Methylosinus sp. H3A: one gene and its partner. The protein of the gene in region 2 interacts with the protein of the main gene of each other region in a pairwise test. Links are inferred from orthologs where the notes say so. Each region holds a gene or a part of one and is shown on either strand. Other genes may lie near its edges.

What was found. The genes of interacting proteins can lie anywhere in the genome.
Region 1: the proteins of IY145_RS10500 (region 2) and IY145_RS19760 interact in binary tests that used the Escherichia coli proteins (3 or more experiments, as listed by UniProt). The link is inferred for Methylosinus sp. H3A from one-to-one orthologs.

The regions. Positions count from the first base shown.
Region 1 is NZ_JADNQW010000005.1:3,624,816-3,631,967, forward strand. What follows is about bases 1,839-4,724. They hold IY145_RS19760 (two-component system sensor histidine kinase NtrB), read left to right. Parts: upstream 1,839-2,605; coding sequence 2,606-3,844; downstream 3,845-4,724. Other genes in these bases: dusB (tRNA dihydrouridine synthase DusB), read left to right, coding at 1,839-2,542; ntrC (nitrogen regulation protein NR(I)), read left to right, coding at 3,870-4,724. In the rest of the region: IY145_RS19750 (bifunctional 2-C-methyl-D-erythritol 4-phosphate cytidylyltransferase/2-C-methyl-D-erythritol 2,4-cyclodiphosphate synthase), read right to left, coding at 168-1,373; more of dusB, read left to right, coding at 1,538-1,838; more of ntrC, read left to right, coding at 4,725-5,348; IY145_RS19770 (sensor histidine kinase), read left to right, coding at 5,427-7,152.
Region 2 is NZ_JADNQW010000005.1:1,607,947-1,615,181, reverse strand. What follows is about bases 4,267-7,235. They hold IY145_RS10500 (P-II family nitrogen regulator), read left to right. Parts: upstream 4,267-5,566; coding sequence 5,567-5,905; downstream 5,906-7,235. Other genes in these bases: glnA (type I glutamate--ammonia ligase), read left to right, coding at 6,003-7,235; sseA (3-mercaptopyruvate sulfurtransferase), read left to right, coding at 4,540-5,406; IY145_RS10510 (hypothetical protein), read right to left, coding at 4,267-4,410. Outside these bases: IY145_RS10535 (electron transfer flavoprotein-ubiquinone oxidoreductase), read left to right, coding at 1-160; IY145_RS10530 (YdcF family protein), read left to right, coding at 233-1,039; IY145_RS10525 (response regulator transcription factor), read right to left, coding at 1,059-1,916; IY145_RS10520 (hypothetical protein), read left to right, coding at 2,640-3,041; IY145_RS10515 (DUF3108 domain-containing protein), read right to left, coding at 3,059-3,901; more of IY145_RS10510, read right to left, coding at 3,994-4,266. UniProt on the Escherichia coli protein: P-II indirectly controls the transcription of the glutamine synthetase gene (glnA). P-II prevents NR-II-catalyzed conversion of NR-I to NR-I-phosphate, the transcriptional activator of GlnA. When P-II is uridylylated to P-II-UMP, these events are reversed.

The DNA of each region.
Region 1 (7,152 bases), 2.0 Mb from region 2 along the record:
TGATTGAAAGCCGTGTGGAGGAAGCGACGCGCGAACATGCACAGGGTCGCGTTTCGAAACGGCTAACGTCGCGGTCGATAAGGCATTATTTTTTATGACGGATTTGTGAATGGCCGATGGCCGCGGGCGGATGAGGCCGCCTGCGGACCCGCTTTTTTGAATTGTGCTCAGGGCGTGAGCGCCGGCAGCCGCACCGTCGCCAGCGCCAGCGCCGCCATGCCTTCCTGCCGACCTGTGAAGCCCAGACGTTCGGAGGTCGTCGCCTTCACCGCCACCCGGCCGATATCGATCTCCATGATTTTCGCGAGGCTCTCGCGAATGGCGTCGCGATGCGGGCCGACCTTGGGCGCCTCGCAGACGATGGTGGCGTCGACATGGGCGATGATCCCGCCGCGCTCGCGCACGCGCTTGGCCGCGAAGGCCAGAAATATGGAGGAGGGCGCGCCCTTCCATTGCTGGTCTGAGGGCGGGAAATGCTTTCCGATGTCGCCGTCCGCGAGCGCGCCGAGCAGAGCGTCGGTGATCGCATGAGCGAGCACATCGGCGTCGGAATGGCCGGCGAGGCCATGAGTATGCGGCACCGGGACGCCGCCGAGCCAGACCTCGCTCCCCTCGCCGAAGGCGTGGACATCGTAGCCCTGGCCGGTGCGAATATCCGAGAGCTCGCCGAGCAGCCTGTCTTGCGCGCGCAAAAAATCCTCCGGCGTGGTGAGCTTGAAATTGGCGGCGTCGCCCGCGAACACATGGACCTTGTGGCCGGCGGCCTCGGCGACCATGCCGTCGTCGGTGAGTTCGCCGCCGCTCCCGGCGACGAGCCGATGCGCCTCGAGGATCAGCGGAAAGGCGAAAGACTGCGGCGTCTGTACGAAGCGCAGGCTGGCGCGGTCGGGCGTCGCCGTCACCACGCCTTCCGCGTCGATCTGCTTCACCGTGTCGGCGAGCGGCAGGCCGGGCACAGCCGCGCCATGGGCGCGCGCCGCCTCGATCGCCCGGCCGATGAGCGCCGCATCGGCGAAGGGCCGCGCCGCGTCCTGGATCAGCACGATATCCGGGGAGGCGGAGAGGGCCGCCAGCGCCTCGAGGCCGTTGCGCACGCTTTGCTGCCGCGTCGCGCCGCCGATCGCGGGTGCGAGCAGCCGATCCCGCGCGCCCTCCGAAAGCTCGGCGACGCTCGCGCGGTAGAGCTCGGCGTCGTCGGCGTGGATGGCGACGACGAGCGTAGCCGAAGGCGCAGCTTGGTGCATGGCTTCGAGCGTGCGCGCCAGCACAGACTTGCCGAGGAGCGCACGATATTGTTTTGGAAGGCCGTCGCCCGCGCGCACGCCGCGGCCGCCGGCGACGGTGAGGATCGCAATGGTCGAGGAAGAGCTCATAGAAGGTTCCTCTCCCGCTTTTTCGCTGTCGCGTCAATTTCACCTTGGCGTCAATTTTCGCGAATCTCGGGGATGTACTCATTGCGTACGTATGGCTGTCTGCATATAGTATAGGCACGATGACAACTGATGAAATTATAGGCGAGACCATAGGAGCCACGCCTTTGCGCATCGGTTCGCTTCATCTCGAGGGGCGGGCGCTGCTCGCCCCCATGGCCGGCGTGACCGATCTCGCCATGCGGCGGATCGCATTGCGTTTCGGCGCGTCCGCGGCAGTCGGCGAAATGGTCGGGGCGAGCGCACTGGCGCGTGGCGACGCCGAGGCCCGCCATCGGCTCGACGGCTCCGGCCTCGACACCCATATCGTCCAGATCGCGGCGCGCGATCCGGTCGGCGTCGCCGAGACGGCGCGCCGGGCCGAAGCCGCTGGAGCCACTTTGATCGACATAAATATGGGCTGTCCCTGCAAGCGCGTGACCGGCGGCCTCGCCGGCGCCGCGCTGATGCGCGAGCCCGCGCTCGCCGCCGAGCTGGTGCGCGCCGCCGTGGCGGCGGTCTCGGTTCCGGTCAGCGTCAAAATGCGGCTCGGTTGGGATGATTCTAGCCGTAACGCCGCCGAGCTCGCCCGTCTCGTCGCGGCCGAGGGCGCGGCCATGGTGACGGTGCATGGCCGCACGCGCGCGCAATTCTACGAGGGCAGGGCGGATTGGCGGGCGATCGCCGAGGTCAAGGCCGCCGTCGAAATTCCCGTCGTCGCCAATGGCGACTGCGCCTCGCCGCGGGACGCCGCTGCGATGCTCGCGGCTTCGGGCGCCGATGCGGTGATGGTGGGCCGGGCGGCGCTGGGGCAGCCCTGGCTCGTCGGCGACATCGCGCATTTTCTGGCGACCGGCCGTCGCCGCGCCGCGCCCTCCGCGACAGCGCGGCTCGAGGCGGCGCTGGACCATTTGGACGGCCTGCTCGCGGCCATGGGCGCGAACGCCGGCCTGCGCCACGCGCGCAAGCATCTATCCGCCTACGCCGAGCGGGCGGAAGGAGGCGCCGAAGAGCGCGCGCGTCTGCGCGGGGCGCTCGTCGCCTCCGCCTCGGCCGAAGAAGTCCGTGGACTTCTTCGCCGGCTGTTCTCGCTCGAGCCGGCGCAAAGGGAGCCGGCTCCGGCACATTGCTGACGCGAAAGTCCCATAGAGGATCGGCGCGCGATCCGCGCCCGAAAATGAGTCCGAGGTGTCGAGATGACGGCCGAATCCAACCCGCAGCGGCGCAAGAGCGCGCTCACGACGCCCGTCGGCGCGAGGCTGCGCGTTATCGCCGACGACAATCGCGCCTGCATTCTCGAGGCGCTGCCGAATGTGATCCTGGCGATCCGCCCGGACGGCGTGATCGTCGACGCCAACGCCGCAGCCGAGTCCTTTTTCGAGATCGGCAAGCCGATCCTCATCGGGCAGGAGCTCGGCCGTCTGGTGCCCTTCGGCTCGCCGCTGCTCGCGCTCATCGAGCAGGTGCGCGAGCGCGGCTCGGCGATCAACGAATATCGCATCGACCTCGGCCGCCCCGGAATGGAGGGCGAAAGGCGCGTCGATGTGCATTGCGCGCCGCTGCCCGAGAGCGAGGGTGGCGTGCTGGTCGTGCTGCAAGAGCGCACAATTGCCGATAAAATAGACAGGCAGCTGACCCATAGGGGGGCGGCGCGCACGGTTTCTGGGCTCGCGGCGATGCTCGCGCATGAAATCAAGAACCCGCTGTCGGGCATTCGCGGCGCTGCGCAACTGCTGGAAAGCTCGGTGGGAGACGCAGATCGGGCGCTGACGCGGCTGATCTGCGAGGAGACCGACCGCATCGTCCGCCTCGTCGACCGCATGGAGGTGTTCTCCGACTCGCGGCCGCTCGAGCGCGAAAAGGTCAATATTCATGTCGTTCTCGACCATGTGAAGCGCGTCGCCCGCAGCGGCTTCGCCCGCCACATTCGCTTCATCGAGAATTACGACCCCTCGCTGCCGCCCGTCGCCGCCAATCGCGACCAGCTGGTGCAGGTGTTCCTCAATCTGGTGAAGAACGCCGCCGAGGCGATCGGCGACGCCATAGACGGCGAGATCGAGCTCTCCACCGCCTTCCGGCCCGGGGTCAGCCTGCGCACGCTGGGCGAGAAGCGCCCGGTCGGCCTGCCGCTCGAATTCTGTGTGCGCGACAATGGCCGCGGCGTGCCCGAGGACATAGCCGCGCATTTGTTCGATCCCTTCGTCACCACGAAGACTTCCGGAACTGGCCTCGGACTTGCACTGGTGGCCAAGATCGTCAATGACCACGGCGGCATCGTCGAATGCGAATCTCATCCGAGGCGAACCACTTTCCGTATCCTGATGCCGATGTATCGCAACAAAGACGAGGAGAAACGAGCAGACGAACGACGAGCCAGAAAACAAATTCCCGTCGCCGAGGGACCGGAGCCGGCGCCAAGAGAGCGCCGCTCGTGAGAACGATCTGCTGGAGAAAAATCCGATGACCCACGGCGAGATTCTGGTCGCCGACGACGACGCCGCGATCAGAACGGTGGTCGCGCAGGCGCTGTCGCGCGCCGGCTATGAGGTGCGCACGACCGGCACAGCCGCAACCCTGTGGCGCTGGGTGCAATCGGGCGAGGGCGATCTCGTCGTCACCGATGTCGTGATGCCGGACGAGAACGCTTTCGAGCTTTTGCCGCGCATCAAGAAATTGCGCCCCGATCTGCCCATCATCGTGATGAGCGCGCAGAACACATTCATGACCGCGATCCGCGCCTCCGAGCGCGGCGCCTATGATTATCTGCCCAAGCCTTTCGATCTGAAGGAGCTGGTCGGCATCGTCGGCCGCGCCATGGCCGAGCCGCGCAAGAAGAACGAGATCGACGGCCCGGACGATATGGAGGGCATGCCCCTCGTCGGCCGCTCGCAGGCGATGCAGGAGATCTATCGCTCGCTCGCGCGGCTGATGCAGACAGACCTCACTGTCATGATCAATGGCGAGTCCGGCACCGGCAAGGAGCTGGTCGCTCGCGCGCTGCACGACTACGGCAAGCGCAAGAAGGGCCCCTTCGTCGCCATCAATATGGCGGCCATTCCGCGCGATCTCATCGAGAGCGAGCTGTTCGGCCATGAGAAGGGCTCGTTCACCGGCGCCAATCAGCGCTCTATCGGCCGCTTCGAGCAGGCCGAGGGCGGCACGCTGTTCCTCGACGAGATCGGCGACATGCCGATGGAGGCGCAGACGCGTCTTCTGCGCGTGCTGCAGCAGGGCGAATATACGACCGTCGGCGGCCGCACGCCGATCAAGACCAATGTCCGCATCATCGCCGCGACCAATAAGGATCTGCGCGCGCTGATCCAGCAGGGCCTGTTCCGCGAAGATCTCTATTTCCGCCTCAACGTCGTGCCGCTGCGGCTGCCGCCGCTGCGCGAGCGCTCGGAGGACATCGCCGACCTCGTGCATCACTTCTTCAAAGTGGCGGCGAGCGAGGGCCTGCCGCAGAAATATATCGAGCAGGCGGCGCTCGACCGCATGAAGCGCTATCGTTGGCCGGGCAACATCCGCGAGCTGGAGAATCTGATCCGGCGCCTCGCGGCCCTGCATCCGCAGGAGGTCATCACCGAGCAGGTGGTGGAGCTCGAGCTCGAGCATGAGATGCGTCAGGCTTCGCCCGGCGACCGGCTCCTGCCGGCGACGTCCGTCATGGCGGATATGCCCTCCGACAAGGATTTGACGCTCTCCACCTCGGTCGAGCAGCATCTCGCCAAGCTGTTCCGTGACCATGGCGATCGCCTGCCGCCGCCGGGCCTCTATCATCGGGTCATCCGCGAGATCGAGGTGCCGCTGATCTCCGCCGCTCTCGCCGCGACGCGGGGCAATCAGATCAAGGCCGCGGAGCTGCTCGGCCTCAACCGCAACACGCTGCGCAAGAAGGTCAACGATCTCGACATCCGCCTGATGCGCTCGCCGCGATAGCGCGGACTCCTTCTCCCGCTCGCGGGAGAAGGGAGCGCGCGAGATTGCCACTCCGCGCATCGCGACCTATACAGGCGCATGTCCATGGCGGGAGAGATTCAGGCGCCTGCGCCGCCGGCCGCGCCCAGGAAAAGATCTTGGCGCCTGTGGTTCGGGCCGATCGCGGTCGTCGCGGCAGTGGCCTGCGCGCTCGCGACTTTCTTCGTCATGGCCGAGCTCGCGCCCGTCGCGCCGACCAGCGACGTCGTCTATCCTCTGTTCTTCGCCGACGCGGTCGCGCTGGTCCTGCTCGCCACTCTGGTGCTGGTCAAGGCGGGCTCGCTCATCGGTTCCTGGCGGCGCGGCGCGGCGGCGGCCGGGCTCCATATTCGCATCGTCGGCTTCTTCTCCGTGCTGGCGCTGACGCCGGCCATCATTCTCGCCATCGTCGGCTCGGTGACGCTCGAGCGCGCGCTGAACCCGCAATTCCTCGCCATGGTGAAGACCTCGGTGCATAGCACGGCGGAGGCGGCGCGCGTGTTCCGCGAGACGCAATGCCGCTCGCTGCTGCAGGAGGCGCAGCTCTCCGCCTCGGACCTCGATCGCGCGCGCGCCATGTTCAACGCCGATCGCGGGCTGTTCCACGAATTTTTTGTCTCGCGAGCGCGCTTCCTCGGTTTTTCCGTGGCGGCGATCGTCAAGACCGACGGACAGATATTGGAGCGCGTCGATGTGACGGCCGACGGCTCGGCGATCGTCATCGCGCCGCCGGCTTCCGATTTCGAGGATGCGCGCATAGGCGAGCCGCTCTGCCTCGTCATCGACGACGGGCGCACTTTCGTCGCGCTGCGGCCGCTGTCGACCTTTCCGGACACATTCCTCTATGTGACGCGTCCGGTCGATCCTTTCGGCGTGCAATTTCCGGAGCAGGCGGCGAGCCTCATCGCCACCTATGACGCTTTCGAGGCCTATCGCGGCGCGGTGAAGAAGGCCTTCACCGTCATGTATGCGCTGCTCGCCACCATAATGCTGCTCTCGGCGGTCTGGGTCGGTCTCGACTTCGTCGACCGGCTCGTCGCGCCGATCCGCGCGCTCATCGCCGCGACCGATCAAGTGTCCGCCGGCAATCTCGATGTGCGCGTCGATGTCGAGCGCTCGCACGGCGATCTCGCCCGGCTCGGCGCCGTCTTCAACAATATGACCAGCGAGATCGAGCAGCAGCAGAGCCGTCTGCTCACGGCCAATCGCCAGAACGAGGAGCGGCGTCTGTTCACCGAGGCGGTGCTCTCCGGCGTGCCGGCGGCCGTCATCGGCGTCGACGCGGAGGGGCGGATCAATGTGCTCAACCGTTCGGCGGAGGAGCTTCTCGTCGGCGGAGCGGGACGTGACGGCGCCACGGCGGCGATCGGCGCGCGGGCGGCCGAAGCTCTCCCCGAGATCGCGCCCATTCTGGCCGATGCGGTGGAAGCCTTTCCGCGCGCTATTCAGACGCAGATCAACATCAGGCGCGGCGCCAAGGAGCTGACGCTCGCCGTTCGAGTCACTTCGGCGAGCATGCAGCAGGGGGGCTCGGATTTCGTCGTGACGCTCGACGACATCACCGATCTCGTCACCGCGCAGCGGACCTCCGCCTGGGCCGATGTCGCTCGGCGCATCGCTCATGAGATCAAAAATCCGCTGACGCCGATCCAGCTCTCCGCCGAGCGCCTGAAGCGCAAATATGGCAAGCACATCACCTTCGAGCGCGACATCTTCGACCAATGCACCGACACGATCGTGCGGCAGGTCGACGACATCAAGCGCATGGTCGACGAATTCGCCTCCT
Region 2 (7,235 bases):
GGTGGTCTATGCGGAGGAGGCGACGAAGAGCGATCCGCGCTTCGTCATCAACGCGCAGAATTGCGTGCATTGCAAGACTTGCGACATCAAGGATCCGGCGCAGAACATAAATTGGGTTCCCCCGGAGGGCGGCGGCGGCCCGAATTATCCGAATATGTGAGCGATCGTCGGGCGGGCGGGCGCCGCGCAGGCGTCCGCCCGTCGCCGACGGCCCCGACCATTGCGAGCGACAATGTTCTTTCAACTTTCCAAGATCGCCGAATTCTTCGTCAATCCGGCGCATCTGGCTTTGCTTCTCGCGTCGATCGGCGTCGCTCTGCTATTCACGCGCTTCGCGAAAACGGGCCGCACGCTGGCGACGGCGGGAGTGCTCGCCCTTCTGGCAATGTCCTTTTCGCCGCTCGCGATCTATCTGGCGCTGCCCTTGGAAAATCGTTTCGCGCGGCCGGCGGCCGATATGCCGGCGCCCGGTGGAATCATCGTGCTCGGCGGCGCCTTCGACGAGAACATCAGCATGGCGCGCGGCGGCGTCGCCTTCAATGATTCCGCCGAGCGATTGACGGCCACAGTCGAATTGTCGCGCCGCTATCCGCAAGCCCGCATCCTCTTCTCGGGAGGCTCGTCGTCGCTGCGCGGCTCGCCCTTTTCCGAGGCGCAGGTCGCCGGACGATTTCTCGAGCAGATGGGCGTCGATCCGGCGCGGATCATCCTCGAGGACAAATCGCGCAACACATTCGAGAACGCCGTCTACTCCCGCGAGCTGGCGTCGCCGCGGCCGGGGGAGCCCTGGCTACTGGTCACATCGGCGATGCATATGCCGCGCTCTGTCGGCATTTTTCGACGGGTGGGCTTTCCAGCGATCCCCTATCCCGTCGCCTATCACACGAGGGGATCCTGGATGGACATCAGCCTTCACAAGAACGCGCCCGAAATGCTCCGGCTCGTCGATCTCACGGCGCATGAATGGATCGGCCTCCTCGCCTACTGGCTGACCGGGAAGACCGACGCTCTGTTTCCAGCGCCCGAAGCCGGCCAGTAAACGCGCGTCACTGGGCGCGTCAGTCGCGCGAGGACTTCCTGGAGCGGGAGGCGCCCGCCGACTCGGCGCGGCCGCCCGAGGTCGCCGCGGTCCAGGAGCCGTGCTTCATCTCCAGGAACAGCGCGATCGCCTGGGCGCGATTGCGCACCTCGAGCTTCTCGAACAAATTGCGCAAGTGGAATTTGATCGTGTTGATCGAGACGCCGAAATCCTTGGCGAGCTGGTTGTTGGTGTGGCCGGAGCCGAGCGCCGACAACAGGCTGCGCTCGCGCAGAGTGAGATTCTCCAGCGGATCGGCGCGCATCTTGCGGATGTCGACGAAGGGAAACACCATGTCGCCCGCCGCCACCGAGGCGAGCACGTCGAGCAGGCGCTCCGGCGGAGCGCGCTTGCTGACGAAGCCGGCGCCGCCCAATTGCAGCGTCTCCGCCGGCGCGGCGGGATCATTGGTGCCGCTATAGACGACGATCTTGGGCGCGGAGGGCTGGCGCGACAGCGCGCGCAGCACTTCCCGCGCGTGCAGCGTCGGCAATTGCCAGCCGATGATGGCGATCTGGAAGCGCTGCAGCTTGGCGGCGTCGAGAAACTCCTCGCCGTCCGTGACCTTCAGCACGAGATTGAAGCGGCGGTCGTCGGCGAGCAGCGCCTCGAGCCCGGCCAGGATCAGCGGGCTCTTGTCGGCGATGGCGACGTCGATCGGAAAAGCCGCGCCCGTCTCGCCGCGGTCTTCGCCCGAACGCTCGGCCTTCTGGCGTGGAGCGGTCGGCGCGCTGTCGGCCGCCTGCGTCGCGGGACGTTCGGGCGCGCGGATCGGCCCGGGACGTCCGACGGCTCGCGGTCGTTCATCTCCGAGCTTCGTCGAAGACGTCGAGGCCATGGGCCACTCCAAGTGAAAGCGCTGCGGTCGCAGCCAGGATGCACTCGGGCGGCGGCGCCCCCCGAGTGGGTAGGCCCGACTATATAACCTGCGGCTTCCATTGGAAAGCCTCGGCGCATCTTTCGCAACGCTCGAGGCGGATTCTTTCCAGCGCGACGACGCCAAAAAGAAGCGGCGCATCGAACGAGCCGATGCGCCGCATCATATCCGTAGACCGGTTCTGAAGCGTCAGTCGCTCAGAACCCAGCGAGCGGCGAAATACGCCGCGGCGCCGAGCGCGATGATCGCGATCATGCCAACCGGCGTCGCCGCATAGCTCGTAAGCTCGAGAATTGCTCCCATAACGCTTCCTCCTCTTTAACGCCCGATCTCGTTCAGGCTGCCAGCCGTGCAACGATATCACCCAAGACAGACGAAGTCTCGCCTGTTAAGTGAGATACGCTTTGGTGGATATCATCGCCGGCTCGAATTCCGAGAACGCCCTGGATGGGCCGACCGCGATCCGAGACGCGCCGACGGTCTTTCACGCCCGGCGCTCCTCTTCGAGCGGCCGAGCCAGGCCGCGATCCACGCCCGCGACACGTTGCTGGCAATTATATTAGCCTTTGATGCTCGTCAAGATGCGGCGCCGCCCTCATCGCCGTCTTTGGGGCTTGCGGAGCCGCGTGCGGCGCCGTTAATGAAGCTGCGGCTCGACGAAGAAGAACGGAAAAACCGACGCCAATGGCCCGCCCTTCTCTCACCTTCATCGCCGTCGCCGCCCTCGCGACGCTCATCGGCGCCGTCTGGTTCTTCGGCTATCGCCGCACACCCGCCTGTTCGGGCGAGGGGCGCTACATGGCGACGGTCCAGCAGTGCCGCGCCTATGGCCTCGACGCCGGCCTCTGCGCCGGCGCAGTGGACAAAGCGCGCGCGCTCGTCGCCCGCGTCGCGCCCCACACGGAGACGTCCTTCGATTGCGAAGTGCGCTTTTCGGAATGTTTCGCCGGACCGGACGGGCGCTTCACGCCCTCGCCCTCCTTCTGCCTCGCGCCGGGATCGGCGGAGCCGAGAGAGGTGCGCTATCTCGAATATGATTCCGATCGGCTGAACCGCAAGAAGACGCGCGAAATCCGCCTCGACTGAAGAGGCCGCTCGCGCGCCTATTGATCCGCGGCCTGGCGACGCCCGCCGAGATGGAATTCGGCGGGCTCGACGGTCAGCATGCCGACGGTGGTGCGCAGCGCCATCCGATAGGGCACGACCGCATGCGCCATGGGCAGAGGCGCAAGCCAGACGGTGATATCGTTGTTCTCGGCCATGAAGCGCGTCGAGACACTGTCCGGCCGATGCCCCGAGATCGGACGATAGCGCGCGGCGCAGACGGAGACCGGCCCGGAATAGCCGCGCGTCTCGACATTGCGCATCTCGACGAATGAGAGGGTCACGTCGAAACGGGTGACGCCGTCGAAGACGGGGATCGTCCGATTGCAGGCCGAGGGCCCGACGAGCGGCTCGCTCGCCGGAACGCTCATGATCAGCGCGCTCACCGGATCTGTGATGTGGGACTTGTTGCCATCCGTCACCGGAATGCGGACGGGCATGTCCCAGGGCGTCGGATCGACATGCACGGCGCGCACGGAATTGCCGGCGAGCGCCATGCGGACGGTGCGCGTCTCATAAGTGTTGGAGGTGGTGTTGGCGTAGCTCGCCGGCGCGAGCCCCTCATGCGAGACGACGCCGGCCGCGGTGGCGGCGCCGCGCGTGTCGTTGACGAGCGAGGCGAGGCCGGTCGTGCGCATCGAAATGTCGATGCGATAATTGCGCGCGTCGATGACGCCGTCGGCCGAGGCGTGGCCGATCGACAGGCCGAGCAGGCTCAAAGAGTAATGCGCCTTGAGCGTCTCCGCCCGGCAGGGAGAGGCCGCGACGAGCAGAGCGAGCGCGACGAGCTCCGGCGTCGAGCCGCGTCCGGCTCTTTCCAGCACAGATGAGAAAAACGCCATTCGAAGACCTGCGATCGAATCAGTCATCGCCACGATGGGCCAGGCGAGAGCGCTTGTCGATGCTCGGATCGCGCCGGAGGAAGGGGCTCGATTCAGGCCCACTCCTGCCAGCTGCCGTCGGCGAATATGCGCCACGCGCGCAGACCCGCTTTGGCGACCACGATGCGGCCGGCCTTCGCCTCGCTCACGAGATGCTTGAATACGAGAGGATTGCGCCAGGAAAACGGCTTTTCGGGATCGCAGACCGCATGATATTCGTCGCTGTCGGGATCGTCCATCAGCAGCGTGCCGACCTTGTCCGGCCGCAGCTGGACGCCGAGCGAGCGCTCCTCCTTCCAGCGGCAGTGATAATCGCGGCACACGTCGGGCCGTGTGGCGTAGACGCCGCAGCCGCTCGTCTTCGTGCAGTGCTCGCACCAGACGCCGGCCTTCTTGGTGAATTCCTCGATCTCCAGCACCTTGCAACAGAAAGCGCAGGGACCGCAGGCCTTGCCGGGAATGTCGAGCATGGTCTCGATTTTCGTCTTTTCGGCGATTTTGGGAACGAATCGATTCTGCTACATTGACTACAACGATCGCGACGCCGGCGCCATCGCCCCCCGGAGGGTCGCCAGAGGATCGCCGCGAGGAGGACCGCAATGACGAGAGCCGCCCCGAACATCGATCCCGAGACGCTGTTCGTCTCCACGCAATGGCTCGCCGACCATCTCCATGCGCCGGACGTCATCGTGTTCGACGCCTCCTGGCACATGCCGGCCGCCGGCCGGAACGCCCATGCCGAATATCTCGACGCCCATGTTCCAGGCGCCGTCTTCTTCGACATAGACGCCATCGCCGATCATTCGACCGACCTGCCGCATATGCTGCCGGACGCGGTCGCCTTCGCCTCGGCCGTCCGCAAGCTCGGCCTCGGCGACGGCATGCGCGCGGTGATCTATGACAGCCTCGGCCTCTTCTCCGCGCCGCGCCTGTGGTGGACGCTGCGCGTCTTCGGCGCCACCGACGTCTCCGTCCTCGACGGCGGCCTGCCGGCCTGGAAGGCAGAAGGCCGTCCGCTCGAGCAGGGCGAAGCCCACCGCGCGCCGCGCCATTTCACGCCGCGCGTCGACCGCGGGCTCGTCGCCGACTCGGCGGATGTGGCGCGAGCGCTGGCCGACGGCTCCGCGCAGGTCGTGGACATGCGCTCCGCCGAGCGCTTCGCGGGCAGCGTTCCCGAGCCGCGCCCCGGCCTGCGCTCCGGCCATATGCCCGGCGCGCTCAACCTGCCCTTCGGCAATCTCGTCGCCGATGGCCGCATGAAGGCGCCGGAGGCGCTGGAGGAGGTTTTCGCGCGCGCGAAGATCGATCCCGAGCGGCCGATCGTCGCGAGCTGCGGCTCCGGCCTCACCGCCTCGATCCTGAGCTTGGCGCTGGCCGCGTCGGGACGACGGCCGGCCACCGTCTATGACGGCTCCTGGTCCGAATGGGGCGCGCGCGCCGACCTTCCGGTCATATCCGATTCATGAGCAAACTGATTGTCTATCAGGCGCCAGCGCCCTTCTATTGGGCATAGTCGCTGATTTTCGGCATGGCGCCTTTTTGTGACAAATGATAGAAGCGCGGCGGTTCTTCGGTGAGGCGGATGCGTTCTCGGGGAACCTCGAGTCGGGATGCGGGGAAAGGTGAATGAAGAAAATCGAGGCGATCATCAAACCTTTCAAGCTCGATGAAGTAAAAGAAGCGCTCCAAGGCGCCGGCCTGCAGGGCATTACTGTCACCGAGGCGAAGGGTTTCGGTCGCCAAAAGGGGCATACCGAGCTGTATCGCGGCGCGGAATATGTGGTCGATTTCCTTCCCAAGGTGAAAATCGAGATCGTGCTCGCCGACGATGCGGTGGATCGCGCGGTCGAGGCCATCCGCAAAGCCGCGCAGACCGGACGCATCGGCGACGGAAAAATCTTCGTCTCCAACGTCGAAGGCGCGATCCGGATTCGCACCGGCGAGACCGGCGCGGACGCGATCTAGCCGGCGCCGAATTCGCTACGCCCCGCCGCCCCGCGGCTGACATTCGCGTCCCTACACTAGGACTCGACCGTCCACATCGAAATGAAGGCTCCACGACATGACAACGGCCAAGGACGTTCTCAAGCAGATCGCCGACAATGACGTAAAATATGTGGATTTCCGCTTCACGGATCCGCGCGGCAAGTGGCAGCACGTCACCTTCGACGTGTCGATCGTCGACGAGGAAGCGCTGAACGAAGGCATCATGTTCGACGGCTCCTCCATCGCCGGCTGGAAGGCGATCAACGAGTCGGACATGACGCTCCTGCCCGATCTCTCGACCGTCACGCACGACCCCTTCTTCGCCGCCTCCACTTTGTCGATCGTCTGCGACGTCGTCGAGCCCACGACCGGCCAGCCCTATAACCGCGACCCGCGCGGCATCGCCAAGAAGGCCCAGGCCTATCTTCAGGCGACCGGCGTCGGCGACACCTCGTTCTTCGGCCCGGAAGCCGAATTCTTCGTCTTCGACGACGTGCGCTTCTCGACCGACCCCTACAACACCGGCTTCACCGTCGACTCCGTCGAGCTGCCCACCAATTCCGACACCGCCTATGAGGGCGGCAATCTCGGCCATCGCGTGCGCACCAAGGGCGGCTATTTCCCGGTCCCGCCGATCGACTCCGCTCAGGACATGCGCGGCGAGATGCTGGCGGCCATGGCGTCCATGGGCGTCGCCGTCGAGAAGCACCATCACGAGGTCGCTTCCGCGCAGCATGAGCTGGGTCTGAAATTCGCGACGCTGGTCACCGTCGCCGATCATCTGCAGATCTACAAATACGCCATCCATCAGGTCGCGCATTCCTACGGCAAGACGGCGACCTTCATGCCCAAGCCCGTCTATGGCGACAATGGCTCCGGCATGCACGTCCACCAGTCGATCTGGAAGGAAGGCAAGCCGGTGTTCGCCGGCGACAAATACGCCGGCCTGTCCCAGGAATGCCTGTGGTATATCGGCGGCATCATCAAGCACGCCAAGGCGCTGAACGCCTTCACCAATCCGTCGACGAACTCCTATAAGCGCCTGGTTCCGGGCTTCGAGGCTCCGGTGCTGCTCGCCTATTCGTCGCGCAACCGCTCGGCCTCCTGCCGCATCCCCTTCGCGACCAGCCCGAAGGCGAAGCGCGTCGAGGTTCGCTTCCCCGATCCGACGGCGAATCCCTATCTCGCCTTCTCGGCCATGCTGATGGCGGGTCTCGACGGCATCGCCAACAAGATCGATCCGGGCCAGCCCTCGGACAAGGATCTCTACGACCTGCCGCCGGAGGAGCTGAAGGCGATCCCGACGGTC